3 regions of the Massilia sp. LMS1-1-1.1 genome follow, and region 2 is predicted to be linked to each of the others. Evidence: predicted binding sites of a transcription regulator. Region 2 holds the regulator's gene; each other region holds the start of a gene.

Region 1 (6,504 bases), on a different contig from region 2:
CCTACGATCCGGGCCTGACCTTGCTGTCCATCGTGCCCAGCGTGGCGGCCTCGTTCGTGGCCCTGGCCACCATCAGCCGGCGCGCCGTCACGGCGTCGCTGCTGCTGCGCAGCGGCTTGCTGGTGGGCCTGGGCATCGGCGCCATGCATTACACGGGCATGCAGGCCATGCGTGTGGGTTTGTCGCTGCGCTACGATCCGCTGCTGTTCGCGCTGTCGCTCATCGTTGCCGTGGCGCTGGCCACCCTGGCCCTGTGGATACGTTTCGGCTTGCGCGGCTGGAGCAGCCGCGTGCCCTCGTCGCAACGCACGCTGATCAGCGCCTGCGTCATGGGTTGCGCGATTGCCGGGATGCATTACATGGGCATGCAGGCGGCCCGCTTCGTGGGAACGATTCCCCCAGGAAATGATGCCGATGCCAACCGGCCCATGCTGGTGATCAGCGTGACCTTGCTGACCATTGCCCTGACGATACTGGTCGCCTCGGCCGTAGGCATCTTGCGCTACCGCGAACTGTTTCGTCACCTGAACCAGAGCGAACACTGGACCCGTTCACTGCTGACAAGCACGGTCGACGGCGTCATCACCATCGACCGGCACGGCAGCATCATCGACTTCAACGGCGCGGCCGAGCGCATCCTCGGCTGGCGGTCGGCGGAAATTGTCGGCCGCCATGTCAGCGTGCTGGTCAGCGACGTGCGCCAGTCGGAACGGCACGGCCTGCTCCATTACCTGCGCACGGGCGAGGCTGGCACTTTCCAGTCCAGCGAGGAAATCGTCTACCTGCGCAAGGATGGCATACCGGTCGCCGTGCAGCGTTCGGTGGCCAGCGCGCGTCTGGCCGACCAGGATTTGTATGTGCTGTTCATTACGGACATCAGCGAACGGCGCGCCATGCTGGCCGCCCTGCGCGAAAGCGAGCAACAATTGCGCTCGCTGATCGGCAATATTCCCGGCATCGCCTTCCGCTGTACCACGGCGGAAAACCAGCCCATGCTGTTCATCAGCGATGGCGTGGAAGCCGTCACCGGCTATCCGCCCGCCGACTTTCTCGGCGCAACACCGCGCCGCAGCATCACGGGCCTGATTGCCAGCGAAGAGCGCGCCTACGTCGTCGACGTCTTCAACCGCAGCGTGGCCAGCGGCGAGCCCTACCTGCTGGAATACCGGCTGCTGCATGCCGACGGCACGGCCCGCTGGCTGTGGGAGCGGGGCACCGTCGTGCACGATGCGGCAGGCGCCGTGCGCTGGGTCGACGGCGTCATCCTCGATATCAGCGAACGGCGGCAGATGGAGGAAGACTTGCGCAAGGCCAAGGAAAAGGCGGAGCTGGCGGCCGCCACGCGGGCCAGCTTTGTCGCCAACATGAGCCATGAAATCCGCACGCCGATGAATTCCATCCTCGGTTTCACCGATGTGCTGCTCGACTCGCCGCTGGCGCCGGAGCAGCGGCGCCACCTCAATACCGTGCGGCAGTCCGGACGCTCGCTGTTGCGCCTGCTCAACGAAGTGCTCGATACGGCCAAGCTGGACAGAGGCGCCGTGGCGCTGGAAATGCGCGACTACAGCCTGCTGGCGCTGGTCGATGAACTGGCGTCCACGTATGGCATCCATGCACGCAACAAGGGTTTGCGCATGGAGGTGCAGTACGATCCGCAACTGCCGGCCGTGCTGCATGGTGACGAATTGCGCATGCGGCAGGTGCTGGGCAACCTGCTCGACAACGCCATCAAGTTCACGGCCAGCGGCGGTGTCAGCCTGGCGGCGCGCCTCGACGGTGGCCAGCTGCACCTGCTGGTGCGGGACAGCGGCATCGGTATCGCCGCGGAACGGCGCGATGCCATTTTTGATCCCTTCGTGCAAGCGGACGCTTCGACCACGCGGCGCTTTGGCGGCACGGGCCTGGGCACCACCATCAGCAGGCAGCTGGTGACCCTGATGCAGGGGCGCATCTGGGCCGACGCCAGCGTGCCGCACGGCAGCGTATTCCACGTCATGCTGCCCTTGCTGCCGGCACGCCAGGCGGCGCTGCCCGCCAGCGAACGCCGCAGCGTGCGCCTGCCGCCCCTGCGCGTGCTGGCCGCCGACGACGTGCCGCAAAACCTGGAACTGCTGAGTCTGCTGCTGGGCAAGCGCGGCCACACGGTGATCACGGCAGGCGATGGCGTGCAAGCCTTGCAACTGACGCAGCAGGATGACTTCGACATTCTGCTGCTGGACTTGCAAATGCCGCGCATGGATGGCCTGGCCGCCACGCAAGCCATCCGTGCCGCCGCCCTGCGCGATGGCCGCCCGCGCGTGCCCGTGATCGCCATGACGGCCAGCGTGCTCGATGCGCACCGCAAGGCGGCGCAGGCGGCCGGCATGGACGGTTTCGCCACCAAGCCCGTCGAATGGCAGGCGCTGTCGCGGGAAATCGCCCGCGTGCTGGGCCTGACGGCGGAGCCGGCCGATGACAGCCCCGCGCCCGCTGGAGGAAGAGTGCTGCACCATGCGGGCGCCCTGCAGCGCTGGGCCGGCAACGACAGCGCCTACCGCGCGGCACTGGCCCGTTTCGGACGCGAGCATCCGCGCGTGCCGCCTGCCCTGCTGGCCGCCATCGAGGCACGCGACCATCTAGCGCTCCTGCCGCAAAGCCACCGGCTGCGCGGCGCGGCGGCCAACCTCGGCTTGGAACAGCTGGCCGCCAGCCTGGCGACTTTGGAACAAGCGTGCGCCAGCCCTGGCCCCGCCACGGCGCCGCAGCTCGATGAGGCGCTGGGCAAGCTGCTGACGCAATGGCCGGCGGCCCTGGCCGCCATCGCCCGGCTGGCGCCGCCTGCATTACCAGCGGCAACGGCGGGCGCCATCGACGCGCCCGCCGCCCGGCAAGCGGCCAGCGCCCTGCTGCAGGCCTTGCAGCGCGGCGAACTCGATGACGCGGCGCAAGCACAATTGCAGCACGCCATGGGCGCGCAAGCGGATGCGCTGGCGCCGCTGCTGCACGCCATCGACGACTTTGATTTCCCCCTGGCACAGTCGCTCCTGCACGGCCTGCTGCCCACCTTCTCCCCGGAGTCCCCATGAATGCACGAGCCAGGCCCGTGATTCTCGTCGTCGACGATGAAGCGGCCAATTTGCAATTGCTGCGCCAGATCTTGCAGAACGACTACGCGCTGCTGTTCGCCAAGGATGGCGCGCGGGCTCTGGAACTGGCGCAGCAGGAACGCCCGGCTCTGATCCTGCTCGACGTGATGATGCCGGGCATGAGCGGCCACGACACCTGCCGCCAGCTGAAAGCGGCGCCGCTGACGGCCGCCATCCCCGTCATTTTCGTCACGGCCCTGAACGACATGCGCGACGAACTGAGCGGTTTTGAAGCGGGCGCCGTCGATTACATCACCAAGCCGCTCAGCCCTGCCATCGTGCGGGCCCGCGTGCGCACGCATCTGTCGCTGGTGCGCATCGACGAACTGAAGGAAACGCGGCTGCAGATCGTCCAGCGCCTGGGCCTGGCGGCCGAGTACAAGGACAATGAAACGGGCTTGCACGTGATCCGCATGAGCCATTACGCGCGCCTGCTGGGCGTGGCCGCCGGCATGGACGAGGCCGCCGCGGACGATCTGCTGCACGCGGCGCCCATGCACGACGTGGGCAAGATCGGCATCCCCGACCGCATCCTGCAAAAGCCGGGCAAGCTTGACGCGGACGAATGGGCCGTCATGCAGACGCACGCGCGCATCGGCGCCGACATCATCGGCGAACATGCCGCAGGCGGCATGCTGGCGCTGGCCCGCGAGATCGCCCTGTCGCACCATGAAAAATGGGACGGCAGCGGCTACCCGAACGGCTCGGCGGGCGAGGCGATCCCGCTGGCGGGACGCATCATCGCCGTGGCCGACGTCTTCGACGCGCTGACCTCGGTGCGCCCGTACAAGCGCGCGTGGTCGGTGACGGACGCCGTGGGCTACTTACAAGCGCAACAAGGCAGCCATTTCGATGCGCGGCTGGTCGAGCTGTTTGTCAAGGAACTGCCCGCCATCGACGCCATCCGGCTGCGCTGGGCAGAGAAAGAGGAAGCCACGCGGCCGCCTGAAAAGTGAACTCCCGCCACAGCCAGCGTTGTTGCGTCACACAAGGAAGTGCCGGACAGATGGCGCCGGCGCCGATGCAGACCACTGGAAGGGCAAGGAGTTCGATGCCATTATGGCCGGCAGCGAGTCGAACATTTTGATGCACATCAAACAGCTCGCAATTTCCTGGCGACGGCCTTGCAGATGGCCACCGCCCGCGTTTTTTTGACCCACATCAAGCGCTGCATAAGAAAAACGCCCGCCAGCACGGCAATGCTGGACTTGCCCGTGTTGCCGTTCTAGCCTTGTTGCCATCCTGACTAGAGAATGACAACATGGCTTATAAATCCATCCTCGTCCACGCCGACCTGTCGCGCCATGCGCCGCAGCGCATCGCCATCGCGGCACGGCTGGCGCACGCGCACCAGGCGCACCTAATCGGCGCCGCCATGACGGGCGTGTCGCGCTTTACCCTGGAAAACAACCGCGGCATGCGCGGCGGCGCCGCGGCGGCGCAGATCAACGCCCTGCACGGGCAGGCGGAACAGGCGCTCGACCAGTTTGAAAAACTGGCGCGCCAGGCCAGCGCCGTCTCGCTCGAGCGGCGCCTGATCGAAGACGATGAAGATGGCGGCATGGCCGTCAGCGCCCGCTACAGCGACTTGACGGTACTGAGCCAGCACGACGACAGCGAAGCGCTGCCCGGCGCCATGAGCGACCTGGTGCCCTACGTGATGCTCAACGCGGCCCGTCCCGTGCTGATCGTGCCGCGCAGCGGCCAGTTTGCGCAAATCGACAATACCGTCGTGGTGGCCTGGGATGGCAGCATGGAAGCGACGCGCGCCATCGGCCACGCCCTGCCCCTCTTGCGCGCGGCGCGCCTGGTGGTGCTGGCCCTGCTGCACCCGCCGGCCGGCCATGCGCAGCCGGCCCGCCACCCGGGTGCCGACATCGCCGCCTACCTGAGCCGCCATGGCGTGCCCGTCGAAGTGCGTCCCGCCGTCACCACGGGCGACGTCGGCGCGGCCCTGCTGGCCATGGCCGCCGAAGTGCATGCGGACTTGCTGGTGATGGGCGGCTACGGCCATGCGCGCTTCCGCGAAATTTTACTGGGCGGCGTGACGGAAACGGTCTTGCACCAGATGACGCTACCGGTGCTGATGGCGCACTGACGTCAAAAAGCCGCGCCACCCTTGCGGATGGCGCGGCTTTTAACTGACAGCGACAGCCTTAGACTTTGCGCTGGGCGACGGCGTCAACGACACACAGCGCCGTCATGTTGACGATGCGGCGCACGGTGGCCGATGGCGTCAGGATGTGCACGGGCTTGGCGCAGCCGAGCAGGATCGGGCCCACGGCGATGCCGTTGCCGGCCGCCGTTTTCACCAGGTTGTAGGCGATGTTGGCCGATTCGATATTCGGCATGACGAGCAGGTTGGCGTCGTTCTTCAGTGCCGAATTTGGCATCAGTTTGTGACGCAGCTTGCTGTCGAGGGCCGTATCGCCGTGCATTTCGCCGTCGATTTCCAGGTCCGGCGCGCGGTCCTTGACGATGGCCAGGGCGGCGCGCATCTTTTGCGCCGAAGCGCTGTCGCTCGAACCGAAGTTCGAGTGCGACAGCAGGGCCGCGCGCGGCGACAGGCCGAAACGGGTCATCTCTTCGGCAGCCATGATGGTGATCTCGGCCAGCTGCTCGGCGTCCGGATTTTCATTGACGTGCGTGTCGACCATCACCAGCTGGCGCTCCGGCATGATCAGGACGTTCATGGCCGCATACACATTGCTGCCGGCGCGCTTGCCCAGCACCTGGTCGATGTATTTCAGGTGCAGCTGGGTGGTGCCGAAGGTGCCGCAAATCATGCCGTCGGCGTCGCCCTTGTGGATCATCATCGAACCGATCAGGGTGTGGCGGCGGCGCATTTCCAGCTTCGCGTATTCCTCGGTGACGCCCTTGCGGCTCGTCATCGCGTAATACGTGTTCCAGTAATCGCGATAGCGCTCGTCGAAGTCCGGGTTGATGACGTCGAAGTCGACGCCTTGCTTGAGGCGCAGGCCGAATTTCTGGATGCGCGCTTCGAGCACCGGTGGACGGCCGACCAGGATAGGACGCGCCAGTTTTTCATCGACCACCACTTGCACGGCACGCAGCACGCGCTCTTCTTCGCCTTCGGCGTAGACGATGCGTTTGAGTTCGGCCGGCGTGGATTTGGCCATCAGGAACAGCGGCTTCATGAAGGTGCCGCTGCGGTAGACGAATTGCTGCAGGCTGTCCGCGTACGCTTGCAAGTCCTTGATCGGACGCGTGGCGACGCCGGAATCCTCGGCCGCCTTGGCCACCGCTGGCGCGATCTTGATCAGCAGACGCGGATCGAACGGCATCGGGATCAGGTATTCAGGACCGAACGACAGGTTGCTGATGCCGTACGTGGTGGCCACGATGTCGGACTGCTCCG
Region 2 (6,504 bases):
ATACGCCAGCGCGCCATGCGCCCGCGCGTCTTGATCTACACTTCCATCCTGGCCCTGATCATCATCGCCGTATGTACCTCGCTGGCCCTGCGCACGCCCCTGAAAATGGACGTGATCCGCGACCGCGGTTCGATGGGACGCGAAGTGGAAGACGGCATGATCGAAAACGTCTACCGCCTGCAGATCATGAACACGTCCGAGCAAAGCCAGCACTTTAAAATCAGCGCTTCCGGCTTGCCGGGCCTGACCTTGCTGACGCGCGAAGAAGTGACCTTGCAGCCGACGGAAACGCTGGGCTGGCCGATCCGCCTGCGCGTGCCGCACGGCGTGGGCGAGAAGGGGTCGAACAAGATTGCGATCGAATTGCAATCGCTGGACGACCCGTCGCTGCATGTGCGTGAAAGCGCGGTCTTCATCGTGCCGCGGTAATGTTGATTCGGGGTCGGACCCTCTGGGTCCGACCCCGGTATTTCGCCGTAGGGGTAGCATTCAATATGCGGTAGGTTTACTGTATTTTCAACCCAGAAGCAAAAGCTGGGGTCAGACCCAAAGGGTCTGACCCCAAGGAGAACAAAATGTCCGACAGTCTGAAACTGCAGCCTCCCGTTGCACCGTGGTACAAGCACCGCTGGCCATGGCTGCTGATGATCGGTCCCGGCCTGTCCGTGGTCGTCGGCAGCTTCATGGGCTATATCGCGTTTACGCAACCCGATGCGCTGGTGGTGGGCGATTATTACAAGCAGGGCAAGGCGATCAATCAGGATTTGAAGCGCGACACGATCGCCAGCGACCTGGCCATGGATACGAGCCTGTCGTACGACGTGGCGCAAGCGCGCCTGACCGGTTCCGTGCACAGCTTCGGCAAGGCTTATCAGGGACCGCTGCAGCTGCACCTGGCGCATGCGACCCTGCCGGAAAAGGATATCAAGCTGCTGGTGCAGCCCGATGCGGCCGGAAATTTCTCGGTGCCCCTGCCGATGCTCGAGCGCAGCCGCTGGCAAGTGCTGGTGGAAAACGACAAGCGCGAGTGGCGCCTGTCCGGCATCTGGACCTGGCCCGTGCAGCGCAGCATCGCGCTGCATGCGGATGAAGAGCTATAAAGCTTATTTGCAGACGTCCGTGCCTGCCGTAATGGCTTTCAGCTTAGCAGGCTGCAAGATCTCGATCTCGCGGTTCGACACGCGCAGCCAGCCTTCCTTCTTGAATTTCGACAATAAACGGCTGACGCTCTCGATGGTCAGGCCCAGGTAGTTGCCGATTTCCTCGCGCGACATGCGCAGCTGGAATTTGCTGCTCGAATAGCCGCGCGCCTCATAGCGCGACGCCAGGTTGACGATGAAGGCGGCAAAGCGCTGCGTCGCCTGCATATTGCCCAGCAACAGCATCACGCTTTGCTCGCGCGTGATTTCCTGGCTCATCATGCGGTGGAAATGCCGCAGCAGAGTCGGCATATTGCCCAGCAATTGTTCCAGGCTGGAAAACGGGATTTCACACACTTCGCTGTCTTCCAGCGCCACCGCATTACAGTGGTGGCGGTCGGCGCTGATGGCGTCCATGCCCAGCAGTTCGCCGGCCATCTGGAAACCCGTCACCTGCTCCTCGCCGCCCGGATTGATCTGGTAGGTCTTGAAGTGCCCCAGGCGGATCGCGTACAGGTTCTGGAACGAGTCGCCGATGCGGAACAGCGAGGCGCCGCGCACGATCTTGCGGCGGCGGCCGATGATCTGGTCCAGCCTGTCCATGTCGCCCATATCGAGGCCCATCGGCAGACACAATTGATGCATGCTGCAGGTCGAGCATCGCGCACGCAACGCTTCCACGTTCACTGTGGGCAAGGTTGGAGTGATTAGCGCTTCAGTCATGTCGGTACCTTTTAGAAAATGCAACAACAAGTTTACTGCATACCGGGTTGCCGTGTGCCAATTTCACCGCAATTTCGCTGAATAAACGACGTTCCGACTTTAATTATATGGCAACATCGTCAAAAGCCCATGCGGGTAGGGGCTTTTGTGCGGCGGCGCTTGCCAAGCTGGGGTATTGATAGGAAAATTCCTGACAGCATTATCTGCCGCCTGTGCCGCCCGGTACTGAAAAGGAAATCATGAAGCCTCTCGGCATCAAAGCAAAAGTCGCGCTGGCCACCAGCCTGACCTCGATCGCCATGATCGCGCTGGTCACCATGATACAGGTGCAGCACATGCGCGACGACTTCACCCGAGTACTGCTGAGCCAGCAGTCATCCCTGATCAGCCGCACCGCTGCCGAGCTCGACGACAAGCTGGGCATGCTGCTGCAGATCGTCACCCTGACGGCCAGGCAGCAGCCGCCGGAACTGATGGCCCAGCCGGCCCAATTGCGCGAATACTATTCGCGCCGCTCGATGCTGGTGCTGTTCGACGACGTGCTGGTGCTCGACGCGCAGGGCGCCGTCGTGGCCGACATGCCGGAAGTGGCGGGACGCACGGGCATCAACGTTGCCGAGCGCGAGTATTTCCAGACCGTGCTGCGCACGCGCCAGCCCATGATCACCGAACCGATGCTCGGCAAATCGAGCGGCATGCCCATCGTGCAGATGGTGGCGCCCGTGCTGGCCGCCGATGGCCAGGTGGCCGGCGTGGTGATCGGCGTGCTGCGCCTGTACAAGGACAACCTGCTGGGGCGTCTGCGCTCGGAAAAGATCGGCAAGAGCGGCTATTACTTCATCCTCACGCGCGGCGCCGTGCCGCGCTACGTGCTGCATCCCGATACCAGCCGTTTGCTGCAGCCGCGCCAGCCGAGCGCCAACCTGACGACGACCCAGCTGCTGAAGGAAGATGGCGAAGGCAGCATGGTCAGCACGAACAGCCGCGGCATCAAGGCCGTCAACAGCTTCAAGCGCCTGAAATCGGTGAACTGGCTGCTGGCCACCTCGCTGCCCGTCGCGGATGCCTTCGAACCGTTCGATGGCGTGCTGTACCGGCTGGTGCTGTGGAGCATCCTCGCTTCGCTGCTGGCCGCCGCCGTGCTGGGCTGGGTCACCGTGCGCCTGCTATCGCCGCTGGTGCGCCTGCGCAACACCCTGCTGGCCCTGCGCACCAGCGGCAGCCGTTTCACCCCCGTGCCGGTGCAGCAGCGCGACGAGATCGGCGAACTGACGGAAGCGTTCAACGGCCTGATGAGCGAGCGCGACCGCCTGCAGCAGGAACTCGAATCGCGCGCGGCGGAACTGGAGCAGGAACGCGACCGGGCCGAGGCGGCCAACCGCGCGAAGAGCGATTTCGTGGCCAACATGAGCCATGAAATCCGCACGCCCCTCAATGCCGTGCTGGGCATGGTGTATTTGCTGGGTAATACCAAGCTCGACACGGAACAGCGCAAGTATCTGACCATGGTGCGCGTGGCGGGCCAGTCGCTGCTGGGCATTCTCAACGACGTGCTCGACTATTCGAAGATCGAGGCGCGCCGCATGGAACTGTCGCCCGTCGAATTTGACCTCGACGAAGTCATGAATACCCTGGCCACGACGATGACGATGAATGCGGGCGAAAAGGAGCTGGAACTGGCCATCGCCGTCGAGCCCGACGTGCCGCGGCGCCTCGTGGGCGACGCCCAGCGCCTGCAGCAAATCCTCGTCAACCTGGCCGGCAACGCCATCAAGTTCACGGAGAGCGGCGAAGTGGTGGTGGCCGTCAGCCTGGCCGAGAGCAAGAGCGAGAGCGGCCGCGCCTGGCTGCGCTTCGAAGTGCGCGACACGGGCATCGGCATGACGGAACTGCAGCAACAGCAGCTGTTTGCCGCGTTTTCACAGGGCGACCAGAGCATCACGCGGCGCTTCGGCGGCACGGGCCTGGGCCTGGCCATCAGCAAGCAGCTGATCCACATGATGGGCGGCGACATCGCCGTCGCCAGCAGCGAAGGCAAGGGCAGCCGCTTCTGGTTCAGCGTGCCGTTCGAGATGCTGGCGCAGCCGGCCGAAACGCGGCGCACGCCAGCGCTGGGCCAGCTGCGCCTGCTGGTGGCCGACGATAACCGCACCACGCGCGAACTGATCGTCAAGCTGATCGAGGCGTGGGGCTGGCTGGCCGATGAAGTCGATTCCGGCTTTGCCGCCATCGAACTGTACCGCGAGCGCCTGGCGCAGCAGCAGCCGTACGACGTGGTGCTGGCCGACTGGCACATGCCCGTCATGGACGGCCTGGCCACGGCCAAGGCCATCCGCCAGGCGGCCAGCGGCCAGCGCCAGCCCATCGTGGTGATGGTCAACGCCTTCGCCCGCAACCACCTCGAGGAAATCTCCAGCGCGGCCGAGGCCGACGTCGTGCTGATGAAGCCGATCACGGGATCGAGCCTGTTCGATGCTCTGCATCAGGCGCTGATCACGAAGAACGACGGCGGCGAGCAGCGCATCCTGCACCAGCCGCTGGGCACGGAACTGGCCGGCGTGCATTTCCTGCTGGTGGAAGACAATCATTTGAACCAGGCCGTGGCGCGCGGCATCCTCGAACACATGGGCGCCACCCTCGACGTGGTGGGCGATGGCTTGCAAGCCGTGGAACGGCTGCGCACGGAAGCGCTGCGCTACGACATCGTGCTGATGGACATGCAGATGCCCGTCATGGACGGTTTCAGCGCCACCCACATCATCCGCACGGAACTGCGCCTGAGCCTGCCCGTGATCGCCATGACGGCCGGCGTGCTGGCGTCCGAGCGCGAGCGCTGCATGACGGCCGGCATCAGCGACTTCATCGCCAAGCCCGTCGTGGTGGAAGAGATGATGGAAGTCATCCTGCGCCACCTGCCCAAGCGCCCGCAAGTGCAGACGGCCGAGCCGGTGCGCGTCGCCGATGAGGAAGTGTTTTCCATGGCGCCGCTGATGCGCGTGATGGGACGCGACGCGAAGGGGCGCGGCGTGCTGCGGCGCATGGTCGAAGACGCGCTGAACAAGGGCATGACGCCCGTGCGCGACGCGGAAACGGCCTTGCAGGCAGGCCGCCACAGCGACGTGGCGCGCATCCTGCACAGCGTGCGCGGCTCCGTGGGCACCCTGGGCACGAAACGCCTGATCCGCGCCGCGTTCGCCACCGAGGAAGCGATCGACGCTGGCCGCCTGGACGAAGTCCCAGGCCTGCTGGCGCACACGGCGCAGGAGCTGGAACTGGCGCTGGCGGCGGCGGCGGATTGGTTGTCGCGGTTGAAGGATTAGGCCTGCAACGTAAAGCTGGGGTCAGACCCGCCGGGTCTGACCCCGGAACTTTGCTCAGCGCCGCCGTTTACGCCGGTACACCGAGGATCACACTAGATGCTTTAAACATCGCCGTCACGCTGCCGCCAAGTTCGATACCCAGGTCCGTGCTGCTCTGATTGGTGATGATGGCGGCGATCGTGCCGCCGCGCGGCAAGTCCAGCACCACTTCCGTGTTGACGGCGCCCGTCTGCACGCGCGTGACCGTGCCGGCCAGCTGGTTGCGGGCGGAAAAGCGCGCGCCTTCGCTGTCGGCCACGAGGATGATGGACGAAGCCTTGATCAGCGCAAACGCTTCGGCGCCAGGCACCAGGCCCAGGCTTGCGCTGCTGCCCTGCGTGACGATGGCCACGATGTGCTGGCCACCCGGCAATTCCAGGGTGACTTCATCGTTGACGGCGCCCTGTTTCAGTTCGGCCACCTTGCCCAGGAATTGATTGCGTGCCGTGGTTTTCATGGCCATTCTCCGTATGAGTAAAAGATCGTCGGCGATGCCTTCGGCCTGGCTGCCCAGCTGGCGCAGGTAGCGGGCATGCTCGCGTTCGATGATGCGGAAATTGTCGACCAGCTGGCGTCCCCGTTGCGTGAGCCGCGTGCCGCCGCCGCCCTTGCCACCCGTCAGGCGCTCGACCAGCGGTTCGCCGGCCAGGTTGTTCATCGCGTCGATGGCGTCCCAGGCTGCCTTGTAGCTCATCTTTACAAGCTTGGCCGCCTGCGTAATGGAACCGCATTCGGCGATGGCGCCCAGCAATTCCACCCTGCCGGCGCCGCCCAGGTTTTCTCCGCCCACCATCATCCATACCGAGCCTTGCAAGCCGATTTTATCCAATACGTTCACCCAATGCCATGTGGTCTTCCCTGTTATCGATCTGTCCGTCGCGCAAGTACAGCACGTGCTCGCCCAGGATGCGCGCATCTTCCGGATCGTGCGTGATCAGGATCATGGGCACGTCCAGGCGCTGTTGCCACTGGCTCAGTTCCAGCCGCATTTTGACACGCAGGGCCGGGTCGAGGGCGGCAAACGGCTCGTCGAGCAGCAGCGCGGACGGCTCGGCCACGAGCGCCCTCGCCAGCGCCACCCGCTGGCGCTGGCCTCCGGACAACTCGTCGGGGAACTGGTGCGCCAGTTCCTGCAAGTGGAAGGCGTCGAGCCAATGCTCGACCTTCTGCAATTTTTCGCGCGCGCGCGGATTGAACCATCCCCGGCTCAGGCCAAAGCCCACGTTCTGGCGCACCGTCAGGTGCGGGAACAGCGCGTAATCCTGGAACAGATAGGCGACGTT
Region 3 (6,504 bases), on a different contig from region 2:
GATTTTTTTAGTGGCACTTGAAGTAGTCAAACGGTTCGCGGCAATCCATGCATTTATACAGGGCCTTGCACGGCGTGGAGCCGAACTGGCTGGTCAGCTGCGTGTGCGTCGAGCCGCAGTTCGGGCAGATCACGTCCAGCTTGGGCATCGCCTGGCGCTTGACGCCGCCACGCAAACCGCTGATGTCGATCACCTGCTGCTGCGGCGGGGCGATGCCATAGCCTTTCAGCTTGGCCTTGCCCGCTTCGCTCATCCAGTCCGTCGTCCAGGCGGGCGCCAGCTGGTTCACCAAGGTCACCTTGGCCACGCCATGGCTGCGCAAGGCATCCGTGACGGCGTCGGCGATCACCTGCATGGCCGGGCAGCCCGAATACGTGGGCGTGATCGTCACGATGCACGCATCGCCATCCGTGACTTCGACGGCGCGCACGATGCCCAGGTCCACCACCGAAATGACGGGGATTTCCGGGTCCGGCACGTCGCCGAGCCAGGCCCAGACCTGGGCGGCGTCCAGCGCTGCCGTAGCCGTGTTCATTACCACTCCGCCCCGGGATAGGCGCGCTGCAGGAACTGCATCTCGGCCAGGATAAAACCCAGGTGCTCCGTGTGCGTGCCCTGCTTGCCGCCCTTTTGCATCCAGGCGTCGGGCGCCGGCATGGTCAAGGTGGCTTCGGCGAAGATCTCGGCCACGTGTTCGAGGAAAGCGCGGCGCAGCACGTCCGACGGCGGCGCGATGCCGGCGGCGACCATGGCCTGGTCGACGGCGTCGTACGTGAACATCTCGCCCGTGTACATCCACAGCTTGTCGGCGGCGGCCTGCGTTTTCGCATGGCTGTCGGCCGTACCGTCGCCGAGGCGCACGATCAGGTCGCCGCTGCGGCGCAAGTGATACGTGACTTCCTTGATCGACTTTTGCGCCACTTCGACGATGCGCACATCCGCCGATTTCGTCAGTTCCAGCAGCTGGAAGTAGTGCCAGCTGTCGAAAAAGAACTGACGCATCATGGTGTCGGCGTAATTGCCGTTCGGCTGTTCGACCAGCAGGCAGTTCTTGAAGTCGTGGGCGTCGCGCAAAAAGGCGATGTCGTCCTCGTCGCGGCCCGCGTTTTCCAGCTCGGCCGCATAGCTGAACCACAAGCGCGTCTGGCCCAGCAAGTCCAGCGCCACATTGGTCAGCGCCATGTCTTCTTCCAGCGCCGGACCCTTGCCGCACAGCTGCGACAGCTGCTGGCTGAGGATCAGGGCGTTGTCGCCCAGGCGCAAGAGGTAATTGACCTTATCATCCATTGCAGGCGCTCCCATCACAGATTCTTGACTTCTTCCGGCATCGGGAAGAAGGTGGGATGGCGGTACACCTTGCTGTTCGACGGTTCGAACAGGGCGCCCTTGTCGCCGGGGCTGCTGGCGACGATATCGGCCGCGCGCACCACCCAGATGCTGACGCCTTCATTGCGACGCGTGTAGACGTCGCGCGCATGGTTGACCGCCATGGTGGCGTCGGAAGCGTGCAGGCTACCCACATGCTTGTGCGCCAGGCCGTGCTGGCTGCGGATGAAAACTTCCCACAATGGCCATTCTTTGCTCATGTTGCTATCCCCTATCTGTCTTGTGTATTTACGCTGCCGCTTTGTTAGCAGCCTGCTTGTCTGCATACGCGACCAAGGCATCGCGGAACCATGCGCCGTCTTCATACGCTTTTACGCGCGTTTGCAGGCGTTCGCGGTTGCACGGGCCATTGCCCTTCAGGACGTTGTTGAACTCGGACCAGTCGATCTCGCCGAATTCATAATGGCCCGTTTCCGCATTGAACTTCAGGTCGGGATCGGGCACGGTCAAGCCCAGGTATTCGATTTGCGGCACGGTCTGGTCGACCATGCGCTGGCGCAGTTCGTCGTTCGAGAACAGCTTGATGCGCCATTGCGCCGACTGGGCGCTGTTGACGGAGGCGGCGTCGGACGGGCCGAACATCATCAAGGATGGCCACCACCAGCGGTTCAGCGCATCCTGCGCCATGGCTTTCTGCTCGGGCGTGCCCTTGCACAGCGACATCATGATGTCGTAGCCCTGGCGCGCATGGAACGATTCTTCCTTGCAGACGCGGATCATGGCGCGCGCATATGGACCATACGAGCAGCGACACAGGGGAATCTGGTTGATGATGGCCGAGCCGTCGACGAGCCAGCCGATGGCGCCCATGTCGGCCCACGACAGGGTCGGATAGTTGAAGATGCTGGAATACTTGGCTTTGCCCGAGTGCAAGGCGGCCAGCAAGTCGTCGCGCGATACGCCCAGGGTTTCCGCGGCGCTGTACAGGTACAGGCCGTGGCCCGCTTCGTCCTGGATCTTCGCCAGCAGGATCGATTTGCGTTTCAGGGTCGGCGCGCGCGTGACCCAGTTACCTTCGGGCAATTGGCCGACGATTTCCGAGTGTGCGTGCTGCGAAATCTGGCGGATCAGGGTCTTGCGGTAGGCATCCGGCATCCAGTCCTTGGCCTCGATCTTGATGCCTTCGTCGATGCGCGCCTGGAAAGCGCGCTCTTCTTGACCCATGTCGTCGAGGGAACGGACGTTCTTGAGGCCGGTTTCAACCATTTGTGCGTACATGATGTGTCTCCCATGTCTTTGATTTTGCGCAGCAACGCGGTGCGATAAACAGATAATACGATACAAAAATCGATTTGCATACACTTGATATGAATCATTTTAAAAAATCGTATCTTGTGCAGCTTTTTTGTGCGTATGATATTGCTTATGAGAAAACACCATGGAGCGCCACCAGCGCTTCCGGCAAATTATTGCCGCGCTACCCGCGCAGCCAAGTAAACTGCTGCTTTTATTGATTCGACCGCAACACGGCCAGACCGGAACCACATGAAGAACACCCGCTGCACGGCATGGATAGCCGATTTCCTGGAAAGCGACCCACCGCGCTCGAAGTCCCTGGTGATGACCATCTTTGGCGACGCCATCGTGCCGCGCGGCGGCGCCATCTGGCTGGGCAGCCTGATCGAACTGCTGGCGCCATTCGGCGTCAATGACCGGCTATTGCGCACCAGCGTGTTCCGCCTGGCGCAGGAAGGCTGGCTCAGCTCGCAGCGCGACGGCCGCCGCAGTGCCTATACGATACGCCCAGAGGCGCTGGCCCGCTTCGAACGCGCCTACCGCCGCATCTATGCGCCGCTGGTCGTGCATTGGGATGGCAGCTGGACCCTGGTGATCGGGCCGGCCGGCAGTATCGGCGCGGCCGAGCGGGGGGCGCTGCGCAAGGAATTATTGTGGGCCGGCTATGGTTTGATTTCTCCCGGCATCTTTGGCCACCCCGCCAGCAATGCGGAAGCGCTGGAAGATATCCTCGTACGCAACGAGGTGCAGGGCAAGCTGTACGTCTGCCACACCACGGAATTGCCGGGCGTGAGCACGCGTCCCCTGCGCGACATGGTGGGCGACTGCTGGGACTTGTCGGAAGTGATGGCCGGCTACGAAAAATTCATCGCCAGCTTCCAGCCCCTGCTGACCCTGCTGCAGGAAGAACCCGTGTTCGATGCGGAGCAGGCGTTCGTCATCCGCTCGCTGCTGACGCACGCCTACCGCCGCGTGCAATTGCACGACCCGCAACTGCCCGTCGAACTGCTGCCCGAACCGTGGCCCGGCACGCAAGCGTATGTGCTGGCGCGCGACCTGTACCGCATCACGTATGCACCTGCAGAGGAACATATCCTGGCAACATTGCGGCGCGAGGATGCGCAGGCGCCGGACGTCGAGCCGTGGTTTTTTGAACGTTTTGGCGGCCTGACTACTTGAACGTCTGAAAAATGTTCAGGGCCAGGCGCGTGGCCGCAGGCAGTACGACTAGTACGCCAAGGCCACGCAACGCCGCCATGGGCATTTTCTCAGGCGTTCACTGCTTCGCCACTACTTGCTTGGCCCCCGCCAACAAATCCTGCCCCAGCTTTTCCAGCGCATTGACCTGCACCAGCATGGTGTCGAGGATGGCGACGTTGAACGTGTATTCGGCCGGCGTCGTATAGCCGGGGAAACGTATGATGCGCAGCAATTCCTGCAAGGTCGTGCCCTTGCCCAGATGCGCCAGGGCGTCGCTGAGGGCGCTGACTTTCTTTTCCAGTTCGCGTATGTGTTTGCCGTTGTCATCCATGATGATCTCCCCGTGTTGGAGCTTCCACGTTAGCAAAGCATGTCCGTCATCGCTTGCGCCAGCACAAAGGCCACCGCAAAACAGGTATCATCGCGCCATTGCACACGATGCAAAACCCATACGTTTTTATCAGGAACACTCATGACCATTAAAATCAGCCAGCAATTCGACGCCGGCGCGATCGAGGTGCTGCGCGCCGACGATGCCCAATCCATCGAGCTGAACATCCGCAAGGATTCCCACGCCGACATCACGCAGTGGTTTTACTTCCGCCTGCAAGGCGCGCAAGGCGAAGCGTGCACGATCCGCTTCATGAACGCAGGCAAGTCGGCCTACCCGGACGGCTGGAAAGATTACCAGGCTGTCGCCAGCTACGACCGCGAAACCTGGTTCCGCGTGCCGACCAGCTTTGACGGCACGGTGATGACGATCGAACATACGCCCGAAGAAGAAAGCGTGTACTACGCCTACTTCGAGCCGTATCCATGGGACCGCCACCTGGCCCTGATCGACAGCGCGCAAGCGTCGCCGCTGGTGCGCCTGATCGACCTGGGCAGCACCGTCGAAGGCCGCGACATGAATCTGCTGGTCGTCGGCGACGCCGATGCCGAGAAAAAAGTCTGGGTCATCGCGCGCCAGCATCCCGGTGAAACGATGGCCGAATGGTTTGTCGAAGGCATGCTCGAAGCCTTGCTGGACCAGGCCAATCCGTTTGCCCGCCAGTGCCTGCAGGACGCCGTCTTCTACGTGGTGCCGAACATGAATCCTGACGGCTCCGTGCATGGCAACCTGCGCACCAACGCGGCCGGCGCCAACCTGAACCGCGAATGGATGACGCCGACGATGGAGCGCAGCCCGGAAGTATTCCTGGTGAAACAAAAAATGCATGAAATCGGTTGCGACCTGTTCCTCGACGTGCATGGCGACGAAGGCTTGCCTTACGTCTTTGTGGCCGGCAGCGACGCGCTGGAAAATTTCACGCCAGCACAAAAAGCCGAGCAAGACCGCTTCATCGCCGACTTCAAGGTGGCCAGCCCCGACTTCCAGGATGAGCACGGCTACGAAGACGGCCCGTTCACGCCGGAAGTGCTGACCATGGGTTCGCCCCACATCACCCACGCCTTCGGCTGCCTGTCGCTGACCCTGGAATTGCCGTTCAAGGACAACGCCAACGATCCCGACCCGCAAACGGGCTGGAGCGGCGCTCGCAGCGCCGCCCTGGGCGCGGCCGTGCTGCAGCCTATCCTGTCCACCTTGCGCGCCTGAGCGCCAGGGCCACACCGGTCCGCTTGACCCCATGCCCCGCTCGCCGGGGCATTTTTTTTGCCCGCGCGGCAAGCGTTGCTGGCCCGGTGATTTTTTGCGCGAACATCTTGCCTGTCAGAAATTATCGTCCTACACTAAACAACAAAATCGGACCGTGCCATTCTGCGCGGACCCTCAAGAATACGCCGCTGGCCCCGTCGCCGGCGCTCTGCAATGCGCATCCATGGCATTGCCCTTGACATCACGGCCCCATACCTGCCGAGCTAGCTCTCTGTAACGCAAAACTGACCGCATCAGCATCGTCACGGACGGACGCCGCCTGTCCGCAGGACGATGCCCAGCGCACGCTTTCCGCTTTCCGCCAAGGATGAATGACTTATGTCCAAGCTTAAAATCAGTACCCGCCTGGCCTTCAGTTTCGGCCTGATCATTGTCCTGCTTATCATGGTGGCATTTGTTTCCATCAGCCGTATCCGCAACATCAATGCCTCGACGGAAAAAATCCTCAATGACCGCTATGCCAAGGTCATGCTGTCCAATGCGATACAGTCCGAGGTCAATGTCCAGGCCCGTATCTTGGGCATCGCCATCATCGGCGCCAACGATGCTGACGAAGTCAGCAGTTCCATAACCAAGGTACAGGCGTCGGTCAAAAAGAACGTGGAACTGCTGGCGCGCCTGAAAGTCCTGGTCAACACGCCCAAAGGCCAGGAGCTGTTCCAGGCCGTGGCGAACGGCCACGAAGCCTATGGCAAGACGCGCGATGCGAATATCAAGCTGTTACAAGAAGGCAAATCGGAAACGGCGGGCATTTTCCTGCTGACGCAGCTGCGTTATCCGCAAGAAAAATTCCTGACTGCACTGGCGGCCATGGCCAGCTTCCAGGAATTGCTGATGGAAAGCGAAGGCAAGCAAGCCGCCGCCGATGGGCGCATGGCCATCATCCTGTCCCTGTCCCTGTCGGTCGCCGCGACGGCCATTGCCATTGCACTGGCCATGCTGATCAGCCGCTCGATCAGCCGCCCCATCGGCGAAGCCGTCAAGGTGGCGCAACGGGTGGCAGCCGGCGACTTGTCGGTCACCAT

The links. The regulator FNR, encoded in region 2, switches genes on or off when oxygen is low (the NO sensors DNR and NnrR bind a similar motif). The targets are predictions, from matches to a motif close to TTGATNNNNATCAA.
Region 1: a site for FNR is predicted at 4,209-4,222, ahead of MRBLMS1_RS21250 (universal stress protein). Genes of this name have one in related genera too.
Region 3: a site for FNR is predicted at 2,689-2,702, ahead of paaA (1,2-phenylacetyl-CoA epoxidase subunit PaaA). Genes of this name have one in related genera too.

The regions. Positions count from the first base shown of each region.
Region 1 covers NZ_JBFPNG010000034.1:544,987-551,490, forward strand. Annotated here, with positions in the region: gene MRBLMS1_RS21240 (MHYT domain-containing protein) at 1-3,065, shown strand, start outside; gene MRBLMS1_RS21245 (response regulator) at 3,062-4,081, shown strand; gene MRBLMS1_RS21250 (universal stress protein) at 4,387-5,223, shown strand; gene MRBLMS1_RS21255 (NADP-dependent malic enzyme) at 5,282-6,504, opposite strand, start outside.
Region 2 covers NZ_JBFPNG010000023.1:761,892-768,395, reverse strand. Annotated here, with positions in the region: gene ccoG (cytochrome c oxidase accessory protein CcoG) at 1-429, shown strand, start outside; gene MRBLMS1_RS18475 (FixH family protein) at 576-1,100, shown strand; gene fnr (fumarate/nitrate reduction transcriptional regulator Fnr) at 1,104-1,862, opposite strand; gene MRBLMS1_RS18465 (response regulator) at 2,102-5,182, shown strand; gene MRBLMS1_RS18460 (TOBE domain-containing protein) at 5,250-6,017, opposite strand; gene MRBLMS1_RS18455 (sulfate/molybdate ABC transporter ATP-binding protein) at 6,043-6,504, opposite strand, start outside.
Region 3 covers NZ_JBFPNG010000034.1:476,589-483,092, forward strand. Annotated here, with positions in the region: gene paaD (1,2-phenylacetyl-CoA epoxidase subunit PaaD) at 8-535, opposite strand; gene paaC (1,2-phenylacetyl-CoA epoxidase subunit PaaC) at 535-1,287, opposite strand; gene paaB (1,2-phenylacetyl-CoA epoxidase subunit PaaB) at 1,302-1,586, opposite strand; gene paaA (1,2-phenylacetyl-CoA epoxidase subunit PaaA) at 1,615-2,604, opposite strand; gene paaX (phenylacetic acid degradation operon negative regulatory protein PaaX) at 2,872-3,801, shown strand; gene MRBLMS1_RS20955 (hypothetical protein) at 3,899-4,153, opposite strand; gene MRBLMS1_RS20960 (M14 family metallopeptidase) at 4,295-5,419, shown strand; gene MRBLMS1_RS20965 (methyl-accepting chemotaxis protein) at 5,798-6,504, shown strand, end outside.